Regions from separate parts of the Pseudomonas sivasensis genome, predicted to be linked through region 2. Evidence: riboswitches for the same ligand, from Rfam matches in the RefSeq annotation. Region 2 holds a riboswitch; each other region holds the start of a gene.

Region 1 (5,625 bases), 1.5 Mb from region 2:
CTGATCCAACAAGCGTTCCGTAAAGCCGGCTTTGCTGAAGGCTTATTCGAAGTGATCAACGTCACCCCCGAGGGCGTGTCCAAAGCCATCGCGGACCCACGTATTGCCGCCGTGACCCTCACCGGCAGCGTGCGCGCCGGCATCGCTATCGGCTCCCAGGCCGGTGCCGCGTTGAAAAAATGCGTGCTGGAACTGGGCGGCTCCGACCCGTTCATCGTGCTCAACGACGCCGACCTCGACGCCGCCGTGCAAGCCGCGCTCATCGGCCGCTTCCAGAACAGTGGCCAAGTCTGCGCCGCCGCCAAGCGCCTGATCATCGAAGCCGGTGTTGTGGAAGCCTTCACGGCCAAGTTCGTCGACGCCAGCCGTGCCTTGGTGATGGGCGATCCCACATCAGCTGCCACCTACATTGGCCCAATGGCCCGCTTCGACCTGCGCGACGAGCTGCACGGTCAGGTCCAGGCCACCCTGGAGGAAGGCGCGACCCTGTTGCTCGGCGGCCATAAAGTCACAGGCGACGGCAACTACTACGAGCCGACCGTACTCGCCAACGTCACCGACCAGATGACCTCGTTCAAACAGGAACTGTTCGGCCCCGTGGCCTCGATCATCACCGCCCGCGACGCCGACCACGCGGTGGCCCTGGCCAATGACAGCGAATTTGGCCTCACCGCGAGCATCTTCACCACTGACGCAGCGAAAGCACGGGATATCGCCAATCAGCTGGAAACCGGCGGGATCTTCGTCAACGCCTTCAGCGTCTCCGACCCACGGGTGGCGTTTGGCGGCGTGAAGAAAAGTGGATTCGGTCGCGAGCTGTCGCACTTCGGCGTTCGCGAGTTCTGCAATGCGCAGACGGTGTGGCTGGATCGAAAATAACCCCGGCTGCGCAGCGGGCCTTTCATGGCAGGCGGCCGTGTTGTGGTGAGCGATCTGATCGCGCATTTAGGCGGGATCAAGCAAAAAACAGATTGCGAAGCTACTGACGAACACACATTGGCCGTCTCCTTTTTGCGAGGCGCGAACGTCCTAGCGACTTTTTAACGATAGGCGCCATGACTTGGCGCGACATCGAAGATCGCGCCACCGGCACGCGAACTGAAGCTCAGCCTCCCTCTGCGAGGCTGAATCAACTACCATAGCGCCGCCGGTTCCCCCATGGGACTAATAGGGAATTCGAAACGCCGCCCGCGGCGTCAATCGAAACTGCCCCCGCAACTGTAGGTGCCGAGCCTGCTCCTTAACGCCACTGGACCTCGTCCGGGAAGGCTGGAGCGTGGCGAAGACGCATCAGTCAGGAGACCTGCCGGCCCAGCACAATCACTAACCGGCGGGGTGTCCGGGAAGGACATCCTTGCCTGCCCGACCGGCAGCGTTCAAGGGCGTATTTCCGAGCCGTACTGCCCCTGCTTCACCTACGGTTCACACGGAGATCGCCCCATGCTGCCACGCGTTACTGCCCTGATCACCGGTCTGGGTTTCTGTGCCCTGGCTCAAGCGGCGCCCACTCACTACCCGCTGACGATCCAAAACTGCGGCAGCGCCGTGACCTTCCCGCAAGCCCCCGCACGCAGCGTGACCATCGGCCAGGCCGCCACCGAAATGCTGTATGCCCTGGGCGTCGGCGACAAAGTGGTCGGCACCTCGCTGTGGTTCAACAGTGTGCTGCCCCAGTACCAGGCGCAGAACGACAAAATCGAACGCCTGGCCAACAACGAGCCAAGCTTTGAAGCCGTGATCGCCAAACGCCCGCAACTGGTGGCTGCCGAGCTGGAATGGGTGGTCGGCCCGCAAGGCGTGGTGGGCACCCGTGAGCAATTCCACGAATTGAAGATCCCCACCTACCTGCTGCCTTCCGACTGCGAAGGCAAGGACAATCTGGTGGGCGCCGACGGCACGCGGCTAGAGCCGTTCCGCATCGAGACCCTTTACAAGAGCATCAGCCAACTGGCCGAGATTTTCGACGTGCAGGCGCGCGGCCAACAGCTGAACGACGACCTCAAGGCGCGCCTGGCCAAGTCCGTTGCCACGGCGCAGAGTAAAGGCCTCAAGCAAGCCAGCGCGCTGGTGTGGTTCTCCAGTTCCGAGATAGCCAGCGACCCGTACGTGGCGGGCCACAAGGGCATCCCCGAATTCATGCTCGAAACCCTCGGCCTGCACAACGTGGTGCAGTCCGATGAAGAGTGGCCCGCCGTTGGCTGGGAAACCATCGCCAAGGCCAACCCGACGTTCCTGGTGATCGCCCGCATGGACCGTCGCCGCTACCCTGCCGACGACCATGAAAAGAAACTCGCCTTCCTGCGCAGCGACCCGGTCACGCGCAACATGGACGCCGTCAAACACAACCGCATCATCATCCTCGACGCCTTGGCGCTGCAGGCCAGCCTCCGCACGTTCGATGGCCTTGAACAGCTGGCCGGCGCCATCGACGGCTACGACCTGCGCAAATGAGTAAAAGCGTGATCCGCACCCTGCTCGCCCTGACCCTGCTTTTAGCCGCCCTACTCGCGGGCGTGGCCATCGGCGAAACGTCCATCGAGCCGCAGGTGGTGCTTCAAGTGCTCGCCAATAAGCTGTGGAACGCCGGCTATCTGCTCGATCCAATCGACGAAGGCGTGGTGTGGAACTACCGCCTGACGCGCGCCCTGGTCGCTGCCGCGTGCGGTGCGGGGCTGGCCACCTGTGGGGTGATCTTGCAGTCGTTGCTGCGCAACCCGCTGGCCGATCCCTATCTGCTGGGTATCAGCGCCGGCGCCTCCACCGGCGCGGTGTTGGTGGCGCTGATGGGCGTGGGCGGCGGGTTGATTTCACTGTCGGCCGGCGCGTTTGTCGGGGCCATGGCGGCGTTTGCCCTGGTGATCTTGCTCGCGCGGGCCAGCGGCTCTATGAGCGGTACCGGCCAGATCATCCTCGCGGGCATTGCCGGTTCGCAGATGTTCAATGCCCTGACCGCGTTTCTCATTACCAAGTCGGCCAGTTCCGAGCAGGCCCGCGGCATCATGTTCTGGCTGTTGGGCAACCTCAGCGGTGTACGCTGGCCTTCGGTGTGGCTGGCGGTGCCGGTGGCGGTTGCCGGCTTGGCGGTGTGCTTGTGGCATCGGCGTGCGCTGGATGCGTTTACCTTCGGCAGTGACTCGGCGGCGTCCCTCGGCATTCCGGTGCGCCGCGTGCAATTTGTGCTGGTGGGCTGCGCGGCGTTGGTGACGGCGGTGATGGTGTCGATTGTCGGCTCCATCGGCTTTGTCGGCCTGGTGATCCCCCATGCAGTGCGCCTGTTGCTGGGCACCGGGCACTCGCGGTTGCTGCCAGCCAGCGCCTTGGGCGGCGCGCTGTTTTTGATCGCGGCGGATGTGCTGTCGCGCACCTTGATCAAAGGCCAAGTGATTCCTGTGGGCGTGGTCACTGCCCTGGTCGGCGCGCCGGTGTTCGCGTTGATCCTGATCGGGCGGAGGAATGCGCGATGAAAGTGCTCAGTTGTACGGGCCTGGGTTTCAAGGTGCGCGATGCCGAGTTGCTACGGGATATTCATCTTGAGGTGCAGTTGGGGGAAACCTTGGGGATTGTCGGCCCGAACGGCTCCGGTAAATCCACCTTGCTCAAACTGCTGGCGGGGTTGCGAACACCCGCCTCTGGTGAGGTACGGCTTGGGGGCACGCGTTTGGGCGACCTGTCCCGCCGCGCCATCGCGCAACAGCTGGCAGTGGTGGAGCAACAGGCCGACACCGACGACGCCATCCGCGTATTCGACGCCGTGGCGTTGGGGCGCACGCCATGGTTGTCGGCGCTGAGCCCGTGGTCACGCGAGGACGACGCCATCGTGTGCCAGGCCCTGCACGATGTGGACGCCACCCACCTGAGCCAACGCGCCTGGCGCAGCCTCTCCGGCGGCGAACGCCAACGTGTGCACATCGCCCGCGCCTTGGCGCAACGGCCACAGATTCTGCTGTTGGATGAGCCGACCAATCACCTGGATATTCAACATCAACTGGCAATCTTGAAGGGTGTGCAAGGGTTACCGGTGACGACGCTGATCGCGCTGCATGACCTTAATCAGGCCCTGACCTGTGATCGATTGGCGGTGCTCGATCACGGACAATTGGTGGCGCTGGGCACACCGCTGGACGTGCTGACACCGCAGCGGTTGCAGGAGACGTTCGGTGTGCAGGGGCATTACCTGACGGACCCGTTTGATGGGGCGCAGATACTGCGGTTGCGTTCCAACTGAGGCGCTCGGTGAGCACCGCAGATGGACGTTAAGTGACCGATGAGCCTTTTGTGGTGAGCGGGCTTGCCCCGCGCTGGGCTGCGAAGCGGCCCCAATAAGGCCACCGCAATTCCTCAGAAAAACCGCGGTGCCTGGTTTTAGGGCCGCTGCGCAGCCCAGCGCGGGGCAAGCCCGCTCACCACAGAAAGCACTTTCAGTACAGGAAGTACTTTCACTACAAAAAAAAAGCACTTTCAGCACATAAAACACTTCCTCCATAGCAAGTACTTTCACCACAGACAGCACTTCCACGCGAATGGGCGTTATGTGACCGATGAGCCTTTTGTGGTGAGCGGGCTTGCCCCGCGCTGGGCTGCGAAGCGGCCCCGATAAGGCCACCGCAATTGCTCAGAAAAACCGCAGTGCCTGGTTTTAGGGCCGCTGCGCAGCCCAGCGCGGGGCAAGCCCGCTCACTACAGAAAGCACTTTCACCACAGACAGCACTTCCACGCGGCCGGGCGTTATGTGACCGATGAGCCTTTTGTGGTGAGCGGGCTTGCCCCGCGCTGGGCTGCGAAGCGGCCACGATAAGGCCACCCCAATTTCTCAGAAAAACCGCAGTGCCTGGTTTGGGGGCTGCGCAGCGGCCCCAATAAGGCCACCGCAATTCCTCAGAAAAACCGCAGTGCTTGGTTTTGGGGCTGCTGCGCAGCCCAGCGCGGGGCAAGCCCGCTCACTACAGAAAGCACTTTCACCAAAGGACATACGTTCAGCACAGGACGTACTTTCACCACAGGAAATACTTCCACCACAAGAAGCCCTCTGACCACAACGAGCGCGCTCACCGCAAACCTATAAACTCCGCTGCATATGCGTCGTCTGCCACACCGGGTCGGCCTCGACATCCACAATCTCAAACCCCTGCCGCCCCCAAAAATCAATCGCCCCAGGCAGGAATGGGTGGGTATGCAGATACACCACATCCACGCCATCCGCCCGCGCCCTGCCCTCCAACGCGCGGTATAACTCCCCCGCCAGACCGAAGCGGCGAAAGGCCGGAAGGACGAACAGGCGCACCACTTCCACAGTCTTGCGGCCTTGGTAATTCAATTGGGGGAAACGATCGTCGTAGGGCAAATAACCGATGGCGGCAATGATCTGGTGGTCCTGGCGAGCGATCAGGAAGTGCCCATCGCCGTGAAGGTAAGTGGCCTCGAATTGCGCCAGGTCGGCGGGCATGCTGGTATCGCTGAGCTTGGGGAACAGCTCGGCACGGGCTGCCAGGACGAAGGCCAGAACCTCTGGAATGTCGGCAACCGTGACCGTCTGGATATTGATCATTCACTCACTCGCTCGTACCGCAAATACCCGTTGGCGGCTGTTCCCACACACACGAACCCAGCCGCCTCATACATTAACCG
Region 2 (5,625 bases):
CGTTTATCCGCATTCGGCACACGCGCCAGTTCGACCCAACGGCGCGCCAGCTCGGCGACAAAATCCATACGCTCGGGTGCTGCGCGGTAGCACACCACGTCCGACTGGCTGCGTTCGCTGCGCCAGGCCAGGTCTTTGAAGCTGATCGGCCGGCTGATAATGCGGCCGTCCAGCTCCGGCAAGGCAATGTGCATCGCCAGGTCGCGCGGGCCCAGGCCTTGTTCACTGGCCTCCCAGCCGGGCTGGTTGTCCTGGGCGCAAATCGCCTGGATCACCGGAATATTGCGGCGAAATGGGCGCAAATGCGGGGCTTCGGGGCTGGATTGGGCAAAACCGGTGGTATTCAGAATCACCGATGCCTGCACGTCATCCAGCAAATCCTCGACCACCGCGAGGCAGCCGGGCTCTTTCAAACTGGCCACCGCCATCGGCAACGGGTTGAGGCCCGCCGCCTGCAAGCGCTGGCAGAACACATCGATAAAACCGGTATTGGCCGCCTGCAAATGGGAGCGATAGAACAGCACCGCCGCCACGGGATGGTCGGCGTGCCAATCTGCCTGCCAGTCGCTCAGGCGAGCGTTGGCTTTGCCGGGATGATAAATCGCCGTACGCGGCAGGGCTTGCGGCTCGGCCCACGGGTAGTCGCGGCCCATATAGCCGCTGGCCAGGCAGCGATAAAAGTCCAGCGCGTTGCCCAGCCCGCCCTGGCGCAGAAACTGCCACAAGCGATCCCGTGCCTCGACGCCGACGGTACTGAGACCGCTGAGTTCCGGGTCCGGGCGATCATCCCCCGGCACCAGGATCAGCTGCACACCGCGCTCGGCCAACTCCACCAAGCGTTCGATGCCGTAGCGCCAATAACCGATGCCACCGTGCAGGGAAATCAGGATGACCTTCGCGTGGCGCAGCACCTCATCGACATACAGGTCGACCGAAGCGTGGTTCTGCACCTGCATCGGGTTGGCCAGGCGCAGGCTCGGGTAGTCATCCGGCAACTGCTGGGCCGCTTCGGCCAGCAGCGCCAGGCTGGAATCACCGCTGCACAGGATCACCAGCTCGGCGGGGGTTTGTCCAAGGTCGGCAATATTGTCGTCCGCGACAAAACCACCGGGCTGAGTCCTGAGCAGGTGCATGGATTAAACGCTGAGCGCGGCGCGCAGTTGCGCTTCGAGGCCGACCGCATCCAGGTCCTGGCCGATCAGTACCAGGCGCGTGATGCGTGCTTCGTCAGCACCCCAGGCGCGGTCGAAGTGTTTGTCAAAGCGGGTGCCCACGCCCTGGATCAACAGGCGCATCGGCTTGTTCGGGATCGCGGCGAAGCCTTTGACACGCAAGATGCCGTGTTGCACGACCAGTTGAGTCAATGCGTCGAGCAGCAGCGCTTCGTCGGCCTGGGGCAAGTCGATGGAGATGGAATCAAACGCATCGTGGTCGTGATCGTCTTCACCTTCGTGGTGATGATCGTGATGACTATGACGACCGTCGATATGCTCTTCGGAGCCGGCGCCCAGGCCAATCAACACGTCCAGGGGCACGCGACCGCTGCTGGCTTCGATGATTTTGACGGCTGGCGGCAGCTCTTCGGCGACTTCCAGGCGCACACGGGCCAGGTCTTCCGAGCTGATCAGATCGGCCTTGTTAAGGATGACCAGGTCCGCGCTGGCCAGTTGGTCGGCGAACAGCTCGTGCAGTGGCGACTCATGGTCCAGGTTCGGGTCGAGTTTGCGCTGGGCGTCCACTTGATCGGGGAACGCAGCAAAGGTACCGGCGGCCACGGCCGGGCTGTCGACCACGGTGATCACCGCGTCAACCGTGCAGGCGCTGCGGATTTCCGGCCACTGGAAGGCTTGCACCAGCGGTTTTGGCAGGGCCAGGCCCGAGGTTTCGATGAGGATGTGGTCGAGGTCACCGCGACGGGCGACCAGTTCGCGCATCACCGGGAAGAATTCTTCCTGCACGGTGCAGCACAGGCAGCCGTTGGCCAGTTCGTACACGCGGCCATTGGCTTCTTCTTCGGTGCAACCGATGGAGCACTGCTTGAGGATTTCACCATCAATGCCCAACTCGCCGAACTCATTGACGATGACGGCGATGCGACGGCCCTGGGCGTTGTCGAGCATATGGCGCAGCAGGGTGGTTTTGCCCGAGCCGAGGAAGCCGGTAACGATGGTGACGGGGAGTTTGGCCAGTGTTTTCATCGGATGCCCTTGGGGGCGGGCATACGGGACGATAGGCCCTGCGGCGCGGCGCAGAAGCGGATTTCGTCACCGGATCACCCCGCCCGGTTGAATTAGAAAATCGGTTGCGAGGCAGGTCTCCTGGCTTAGGGCTTGCGGGTCGTTAGACCGGCGCCGGCTGCGCCTTCCCGCCGTTGATGGCAGTGGCGTGGCAGTCGGATGAACCCTTCACAGTTGCGGGGGCAGCCGCGGATTGAACCGCGTTCCCTTCTTAGCTTCGGCCTGGGCCGAAGAACCTCGAAGGTGCAAGGCTACAGGGGCTCGGTGAATTTGACTACCGTCGCTCTGCATGCTTTCCTACATGCCTTGTTTCGGGTGCCCTTCACAGGGTGAAACGGGAAACCGGTAAATCATGCCTGCCATGACCAGTCCGGTGCTGCCCCCGCAACGGTAAGCGAGTGAAGCGTCAGATCCACTGTGCCTGTAAGGCATGGGAAGGCGATGCTTTATAGACCCAGTGTCCCTCGCAAGCCCGGAGACCGGCCCGAAAAATCAGATAACAAACCCGCGGTGGGCGGGCGCTGTTCGGAACTCTGCGTGCCTGGCTCGCGGGGTTTTCATGCGCTCGTTTCATCCAGACACCTGAAAGGGACGCGCCATGTCGATCATCAGCAGCACTTCGCACTCCGCCAGCAGCACCTCTACCTTGAGCCAACGCCTGACCGCCGCCATCGGTGCGTCGATCCTCGGCGCGTGTCTGGTGTATTTCGCCGGTTTCTCGCATATCGAGGCGGTGCACAACGCTGCCCACGATACCCGCCACAGCGCCGCGTTCCCGTGCCACTGAGACCTGCCGACATGATCAAGCGTATTGCGCAAACCGCAGGTTTCACCGGCCTGTTGGCCGCGCTGCTGCTGACCCTGCTGCAAAGCTTTTGGGTCGCCCCGCTGATTCTTCAGGCGGAAACCTTTGAAAAAGCCCCGGCGGCAACCGAAGTGGTGCATGAGCACGCTGCCGGCGCTGCTGCCCACACCCACGATGCCGAAGCCTGGGAGCCTGAAGATGGCTGGCAGCGCGTGCTGTCGACCACCGGTGGCAACTTGGTGGTGGCGGTTGGTTTTGCACTGATGCTGGCCGGCCTCTACACATTGCGCGCCCCCACCCGCACGGCGCAGGGCCTGCTGTGGGGCCTGGCCGGTTACGCAACCTTCGTGCTGGCGCCGACGATGGGCCTGCCACCCGAGTTGCCGGGCACCGCCGCCGCTGATCTGGCACTGCGCCAGACGTGGTGGATCGGCACTGCGGCCTCCACCGCTGCCGGGATTGCGCTGATCGTGTTCGGGCGCAACTGGCTGCTGAAAGTGCTGGGCGCTGCCATCCTCGCGGTACCGCACATCATTGGCGCGCCGCAACCGGAAGTGCACGCAATGCTCGCGCCGCAAGCCCTGGAAACGCAGTTCAAAATCGCTTCGCAACTGACCAACGTGGCGTTCTGGCTGGCCCTGGGCCTGATCAGCGCCTGGCTGTTCCGCCGCAAACGCGACGATCAATACTCCGCATGACCTACGTGGTCGGCCTGGGTTGCCAGCGGGGTTGTGAGGTTCATACCCTGCTGGCGCTGTTTGATACCGCTCTCGCCGAGGCAGGGATTGATCCCCAATGCATCACCGCGCTGGCCAGTATCGACCGCAAACACGACGAGCCAGGCTTACTGGCTCTGGCACGGCACTTGAACCTGCCGCTGGAGTGCTTCAACGCCGAGCAACTGGCGATTTATGAACACCGGCTAAGCCACAAGTCCGACGTCGCGTTCGCCCACACGGGGTGTTACGGCATCGCCGAAAGTGCCGCCCTGGCCCTTGTTGAACAGCTCGGCGGCGCGCCTGCCCAGTTGCTCATCACCCGCAAAAAAACCGCCCAAGCCACCTTTGCGTTGGCCTGCGCCGGTTAAAACCCCGATAATCGCCCTCCCCGATCATGAGCAATCTTCATGCTCGCCCGTTTTTTGACAGGAATTCTCCATGACCGTCTACTTCATCGGCGCCGGCCCCGGCGACCCGGAATTGATTACCGTCAAAGGCCAGCGGCTGATCCGTAGTTGCCCGGTGATCATTTATGCCGGTTCGCTGGTGCCTGCGGCGGTATTGGAAGGTCATCAGGCAGAACACGTGGTCAACAGCGCCGAACTGCACCTTGAACAGATCATCGACTTGATCAAGACCGCACACGCCAAAGGCCAGGACGTGGCGCGCGTGCACTCCGGGGATCCGAGCCTTTACGGAGCGATCGGCGAGCAGATCCGCCTTTTGCGGGAATTGGGCATTCCATTCCAGATCATTCCTGGCGTCACCGCCGTAGCCGCCTGCGCAGCGTTACTGGAGACGGAGCTGACCCTGCCAAACATCGCCCAAAGCGTGATCCTGACCCGTTATGCCGATAAAACCAGCATGCCCGCCGGTGAGGGTTTCGACAGCCTGGCGCAGCACGGTACGACCATGGCGATTCATCTGGGGGTGAATCATCTGGAGAAAATCGTCGCCGAACTGCTGCCGCACTATGGCGCGGATTGCCCGATCGCCGTGGTGCATCGGGCGACTTGGCCGGACCAGGATTGGGTAGTGGGCACCCTTAGTGATATCGCCGAGAAAGTCGCGTCCAAAGGTTTTCGGCGTACGGCGTTGATTGTGGTGGGCCGGGTGCTGGCGAGTGACAGTTTCAGTGAGTCGTCGCTGTATCGGGCGGGGCATGCGCACCTTTATCGACCTTGATTTTTCACCTCACAAAAACCCTATAAGCTACTGATAAATATCAATAAATACAGATAAATATGGGAGGATTTTGCTCCTGATAGCGGTGGGTCAGCTTCCAATGGGGCAACTGAGCTACCGCTATCGGGAGCAAGCCCCCTCCCACAGTTAATGTTAGTTGTTAGGTTTATTGCGTAAGACCATGAATTTAAAGCAAAAAAAACGGCGCTCACGGGGCGCCGTTTTTCTGTTCGCAGTGAACGCCTTACTCAGTAGTAGGCGTTTTCTTTCTGCGTGTGGTCCGTCACGTCACGGACGCCCTTGAGCTCCGGAACGCGCTCCAGCAGGGTGCGCTCGATGCCTTCACGCAGGGTCACGTCCGCCTGGCCGCAGCCCTGGCAGCCGCCGCCGAACTTCAGCACGGCGATACCGTCATCGACCACGTCGATCAGGCTGACCTGGCCGCCGTGGCTGGCCAGCCCTGGGTTGATCTCGGTTTGCAGGTAGTAGTTGATGCGCTCGTTGACCGGGCTGTCGGCGTTGACGCTCGGCACCTTGGCGTTCGGCGCCTTGATGGTCAACTGGCCGCCCATACGGTCGGTGGCATAGTCCACCACCGCGTCGTCCAGGAAGGCTTCGCTGAAGTGGTCGATGTACGCGGTGAAGCTTTTGAGCCCCAGGGCGGTGTCTTCAGGTTTCT
Region 3 (5,625 bases), 1.8 Mb from region 2:
CACCAAAACGTCGAGGCTATCGAGGAAGAAGTCGACTTCCTGTTCCTGCACCTCGCGCACCACATACCCGGCGCGGCGCCAGGCTTCGGCATGCTCGGCATAGCAAGGCGACAGCACGCCGACTTTGCCGGATCGGCGCAGGCGCGGCAGCAACTGGATCGCCGCCTGGGAACCGGGCACCGGCAATAAATGCGCGGCCCCGTAGTACTCGCTGGCAGCCTGTTCCAAGCCGTCGTCGGTCTCTGGCAATCGTGCCCAGGCACGCAGCGGGATCGGCGGGATCGGCCAGGGCCAAGGCGCGAGACCGCTGGACAGGTCAAGCCAGTCGGCCTCGGCAATCCCGTATTGAATGGATGCTTTACGCAGTCGGCCACCGTGTTCAAGCATAGAATTGCGCCCCCACACATAGGATCAGCAGCCACAACCATACGCCGCGCTGCACCAGTTGCCAGCCTCGGTCGATGGAGTCGGCATCCGCCGCCGGGCCTTCGCCCAATGGCGGACGCTGGTGCACTTCGCCGTGATAAATCGCAGCACCACCCAATTCAACACCCAAGGCGCCTGCGCCGGCAGCCATCACCGGCCCGGCGTTGGGGCTGTCCCAGGTCGGGCCCTGGGTGCGCCAGCATTTGAGGGCCAGGCGGGTTTTGCCGAGCACGGCGTAGGTCAAGGCCACCAGGCGTGCCGGAATGTAGTTGAGCACGTCGTCGATTTTCGCTGCGGCCCAGCCGAAGCGCTCGAAGCGTTCGTTGCGATAGCCCCACATGGCATCAAGGGTGTTGCTCAATCGGTAGAGCACCACGCCCGGTACGCCAGCGACCACGAACCAGAACAGCGCGGCGAATATCGCATCGCTGCCGTTTTCCAATACCGATTCGGTGGCAGCGCGGGCGACTTCGGTGCGATCCAGCTCGCTGGTCTGGCGGCTCACCAGGTAACTCACCCGCGTGCGGGCTTCATCCAGGTCATCGCTGCGCAACGCCTGGGCCACCGGCATCACATGCTCGCCGAGGCTGCGCATACCGAGGGCGCAGTACAACGCCAGAATCTCCAACACCCAGCCGATATAAGGCGCCCACGACAACGCGGTGGCCAGCAGCGTCAGCGGCACCACGGCGATAAACCACGCCGTCACGCCGTGACTGCGCCAGCCACGGCCGCCACTGTTGAAACGTTGCTCGATGCGCCCGGCAAAATTGCCGAACGCCACCAGCGGATGCCAGCGCCTGGGCTCGCCCAGTAGCGCATCCAACGCCACTGCAGCGACACACAGCAAGGCCACACTCATTGACTTACTCCCCACGTATTCTCATACAACATGTCACTCAGCGGACGCGGTTCGGTCCAGCCTTCGAGCTGCAACATCGGTGCCGGATAGAACTCGACGACCGGCCCCAGGCACAACACAGCCAGAGGTTTTGCGCCGGGCGGCAGGCCCAGCAAATCGGCCAGGGCCTGGGGCTCAAACAACGAGACCCAGCCCATGCCAAGGCCTTCCACGCGAGCGGCCAGCCACAGATTCTGGATCGCGCAGGACAGCGAGGCCATGTCCATCTCCGGCAAGGTGCGCCGGCCGAAAATATGGCGCTCGCGATCATCCATCAATGCCGCCACCAGTACTTCGGCACAGTCATTGATGCCTTCGACCTTAAGCCTCATGAACTCATCGGTACGTTCGCCAAGGGCCTCGGCTGTGCGCACGCGCTCTTCTTCCACCAGTTGCTGGATCTGCCCGCGCAGGTGGCGGTCGCTGATGCGGATAAAACGCCAGGGCTGCATGAGGCCGACACTCGGCGCCTGATGCGCGGCCTGAAGCAGGCGGTGGAGCAATTCAGGGGCGACAGTGCCACCGCTGAAGTGGCGCATGTCGCGGCGTTCGGCAATGGCGCGGTAAACGGCATCGCGGTCGGCCTGGGGGAAGGCGTTGTCAGTCATGGCGCTATCGTGGGTAAAAACAATGCGGCCACAGCAGCCGGATTCGACGGAAAGTAGAAGTGCACGTAAGAGGCCGTCATCCGCCCCTGTCGGTAGACCGCTTCGGCCCCGCGCCCACCATTGGGGCTCAGACCACGGGCAATCGGTTGCCATTCGGTGCTGGTCAGGGAGTGGTGATAGGTATGGCCGCGCAGCACGCCTTCCGGCAATTCGACGCTTTGCAGCGCCAGGGCCGCCAGTTTCTTTTGCATCACTGCATCACCCTGCAACAGGCCGAGCAGTTCGGCGCGGTTGCCGTCGACGTCGGTGAGGGAGTTCAGCAGGTAGAGCATGCCGCCACACTCAGCGAGCAACGGCTTACCCGCCGCATGGTGAGCACGGATGGCGTCGAGCATCGGAGTATTTTCCGACAACGCCTGGTGGTGCAGTTCCGGGTAGCCGCCAGGCAGATACAGACTGTCGGCGTCAGGTAATTCGCGATCGTGGATCGGGGAGAAAAATGTCAGCTCAGCGCCCATCGCCCGCAACAGGTCAAGACTGGCGCCGTAGGTGAAGGCGAAGGCTTCGTCGCGGGCCACGGCAATGCGGACACCGGCCAACAACGGCTCAGCTTCGATCACTTCAGGCGCGGCGAAGGTCACGGGCGGCGGTAAAGCGACTTCGCAACTGCTGCCCAAGGCTTGGGCGGCGGCGTCCAGGCGTGCATCGAGGTCATTCAGTTCGCTGGCTTGAACCAGGCCCAGATGACGGCTCGGCAGCTCGATTCCCGTCTCGCGGGACAGCGCGCCGTACCAGCGCAGGCCTTCAGTGAGGCTACCTTCGAGCAATTGCGCATGACGCAACGTGCCGACGCGGTTGGCCAACACGCCCGCGAACGGTAGATCCGGCTGGTAGCGCGCAAGGCCCAGCGCCAGAGCACCAAAGGTTTGGGCCATGGCGGTGCCATCAATCACGCCCAGCACTGGCACGCCGAAGTGCCGCGCCAGGTCGGCACTGGAGGGCGTGCCGTCGAACAGACCCATCACGCCTTCGATCAGGATCAGGTCGGCCTCCCCCGCCGCTTCCCACAGCAGGCGGCGACTTTCCTGCTCGCCCACCATCCACATATCCAATTGATACACCGGCGCACCGCTGGCGCGTTCGTGGATCATCGGGTCCAGAAAGTCCGGACCGCATTTGAACACGCGCACCCTACGTCCCAGATTGCGGTGCAAACGAGCCAGGGCGGCGGTGACGGTAGTTTTGCCTTGGCCGGACGCCGGTGCGGCGATCAATACGGCCGGGCAATGACGGGGCTGATTCAAAGTTCGACGCCCTTCTGTGCCTTGATACCGGCCTGGAATGCGTGTTTGAGCATGCCCATTTCGGTGACGGTGTCGCCCATCTCGATCAGCTCCGGCTTAGCGCCACGGCCAGTGACCACCACGTGTTGCATCGGCGGGCGGGCTTGCAGGTCGCTGAGCACTTGGTCCAGGTCGAGGTAACCGTGCTTGAGGGCTATGTTCAGCTCGTCCAGCACCACCAGGCCGATGGTTGGGTCTTGCAGCAGTTCGCGGGATACCGCCCAGGCTGCCTCGGCGGCGGCGATATCGCGCTGGCGGTCCTGGGTTTCCCAGGTAAAGCCTTCGCCCATGACGTGGAAACGCACTTGCTCGGGGAAGCGGCGGAAGAACAACTCTTCGCCAGTGCTGTTACGCCCCTTGATGAACTGCACCACACCGCATTGCATCCCATGGCCCATGGCGCGAGCGAGCATCCCAAACGCCGAGCTGCTCTTGCCTTTGCCGTTGCCGGTGAGTACCAGCAGCAAGCCGCATTCGTTAGGGGAGTTGGCGATGCGCTCGTCGATCACGGCTTTTTTGCGCAGCATGCGCGCCAGGTGGCGTTCGTCGCGGTCGGGGGTATCGGTCATGGCAGCTCTCCGTTGGGGCTGGACAAAAACGGCGGGCAGGAAAAAGAAAAAACAGACAGCCAAGCATCGCCCACCGTGATGCTGTTGGATGATCCAGGCCGGTCTCCGGGCTCATGAGTGGCGCAGCTCTTGTAGAGAGCAAGCAGGCCAACGCTGCGCCTTCCCATATCGCACGCGATACAGTGGCAAAAGCAGCGTCTTGACTCATTTACCGTTGCGGGGGCAGCGCCGGAATTGCGGCGGCGCTGTGTACAAGCGCGCTCACTCACCGGCTTCCCTGTTTCACTCTGTCGACCCACGGGTCACAGAGCACCTGGAACAAGCGGCGAAGGTTAGTGGGTTGGGGATGGAGCGTCAATGAAAGCTGGTCGAGTACTTGAACCATCGCACCACCGCCCTCCTCTACCCTTACAGGTATCAAGGAGAACACCATGCATAAAACCAGACTCGCCCTGTTAATCATGCTTGCCGGCACCCTCGCGGCGTGCGGAGAAAGCTCAACCCTGAAGGTTTCCGACGGCACCGGCCCCTCGCCCAGACTGCCGGAACCGAACAAAACGCTGATCCCTACCGTCAACATCGCTCCAGCCATCGGCTGGCCAGATGGCGCGAAGCCAACGGCAGCCCCCGGCACCCAAGTGGCCGCGTTCGCCGAGGGTCTCGACCACCCGCGCTGGCTGTATGTGTTGCCTAATGGCGATGTGCTGGTGGCGGAAACCAACGCACCGCCCAAACCGGATGACGCCAAGGGCATACGCGGCTGGGTCATGGAGAAGGTCATGGGACGTGCCGGCGCCGGGGTGCCGAGCCCGAACCGTATCACTCTACTGCGCGATGCCGACCACGACGGCGTCGCCGAAACACGTACGGTGTTTCTGGAAAACCTCAATTCGCCGTTCGGTATGACCCTGGTCGGAAACGACCTGTATGTGGCCGACTCGGACAAGCTGCTGCGTTTCCCCTATCAGCCAGGCGAAACTGCCATCAAGGCCCAAGGCTCCAAGGTGGTCGACTTGCCAGGCGGTCCGCTGAACCACCACTGGACGAAAAACGTCGTGGCCAGCAAGGACGGCAGCAAGCTGTACGTGAGCGTCGGCTCAAACAGCAACGTCGGTGAAAACGGCCTGGAGGCGGAACAGGGGCGTGCCGCGATCTGGGAAGTCGACCGCGCCAGCGGCCAGCACCGTATTTTCGCCTCCGGCCTGCGCAACCCCAATGGCATGGCTTGGGAACCGCAGAGCGGCAAGCTGTGGACAGCGGTGAACGAGCGCGACGAGATCGGCAGCGACCTAGTGCCGGACTACATCACCTCGGTCAAGGACGGCGGTTTCTATGGCTGGCCGTTCAGCTATTACGGTCAGCATGTGGATGTGCGCGTCACGCCGCAGAACCCGGACCTGGTCGCCAAGGCCATTGCGCCGGACTACGCCGTAGGGCCGCACACCGCTTCTTTGGGCCTGACGTTCGCCGAGGGCAGCAAACTCCCGGCGCCGTTCAGCAACGGCGCATTCATCGGCCAGCATGGCTCGTGGAATCGCAAGCCGCACAGCGGCTACAAGGTGATTTTCGTGCCATTCGACGCAGGCCTGCCTAAAGGTCAGCCGGTGGACGTGCTGACCGGCTTCCTTGATAAAGATGAGAAAGCCATGGGCCGCCCAGTGGGCGTGGTGATTGATCAGCAAGGGGACTTGCTGGTGGCGGATGACGTGGGGAACAAGGTATGGCGGGTGTCGGCGGCCAAATAAACGCCCCCAGAAGCATGACAAAACCAATGTGGG

Evidence for each region. A riboswitch is a leader RNA that binds a small molecule or an ion and turns the genes downstream of it on or off. The one in region 2 is predicted to bind cobalamin.
Region 1: linked by a shared signal. The riboswitch ahead of LRO94_RS19260 (ABC transporter substrate-binding protein) and the one ahead of cobW (cobalamin biosynthesis protein CobW) in region 2 are both predicted to bind cobalamin.
Region 3: linked by a shared signal. The riboswitch ahead of cobO (cob(I)yrinic acid a,c-diamide adenosyltransferase) and the one ahead of cobW (cobalamin biosynthesis protein CobW) in region 2 are both predicted to bind cobalamin.

What each region holds. Positions count from the first base shown of each region.
Region 1 is NZ_CP090029.1:4,281,148-4,286,772, forward strand. Features, by position in the region: gene LRO94_RS19255 (aldehyde dehydrogenase family protein) at 1-879, shown strand, start outside; cobalamin riboswitch at 1,132-1,325, shown strand; gene LRO94_RS19260 (ABC transporter substrate-binding protein) at 1,441-2,451, shown strand; gene LRO94_RS19265 (iron ABC transporter permease) at 2,448-3,464, shown strand; gene LRO94_RS19270 (ABC transporter ATP-binding protein) at 3,461-4,225, shown strand; gene LRO94_RS19275 (GNAT family N-acetyltransferase) at 5,057-5,545, opposite strand; gene LRO94_RS19280 (GNAT family N-acetyltransferase) at 5,542-5,625, opposite strand, start outside.
Region 2 is NZ_CP090029.1:2,746,492-2,752,116, reverse strand. Features, by position in the region: gene cobN (cobaltochelatase subunit CobN) at 1-1,133, opposite strand, end outside; gene cobW (cobalamin biosynthesis protein CobW) at 1,137-2,198, opposite strand; cobalamin riboswitch at 2,292-2,492, opposite strand; cobalamin riboswitch at 2,534-2,739, shown strand; gene LRO94_RS12270 (CbtB domain-containing protein) at 2,836-3,024, shown strand; gene LRO94_RS12265 (CbtA family protein) at 3,036-3,740, shown strand; gene LRO94_RS12260 (cobalamin biosynthesis protein) at 3,737-4,129, shown strand; gene cobM (precorrin-4 C(11)-methyltransferase) at 4,200-4,946, shown strand; gene nfuA (Fe-S biogenesis protein NfuA) at 5,195-5,625, opposite strand, start outside.
Region 3 is NZ_CP090029.1:4,574,138-4,579,762, forward strand. Features, by position in the region: gene cobD (threonine-phosphate decarboxylase CobD) at 1-387, opposite strand, end outside; gene cbiB (adenosylcobinamide-phosphate synthase CbiB) at 380-1,288, opposite strand; gene bluB (5,6-dimethylbenzimidazole synthase) at 1,285-1,935, opposite strand; gene LRO94_RS20620 (cobyrinate a,c-diamide synthase) at 1,932-3,239, opposite strand; gene cobO (cob(I)yrinic acid a,c-diamide adenosyltransferase) at 3,236-3,847, opposite strand; cobalamin riboswitch at 3,927-4,179, opposite strand; gene LRO94_RS20630 (PQQ-dependent sugar dehydrogenase) at 4,279-5,592, shown strand.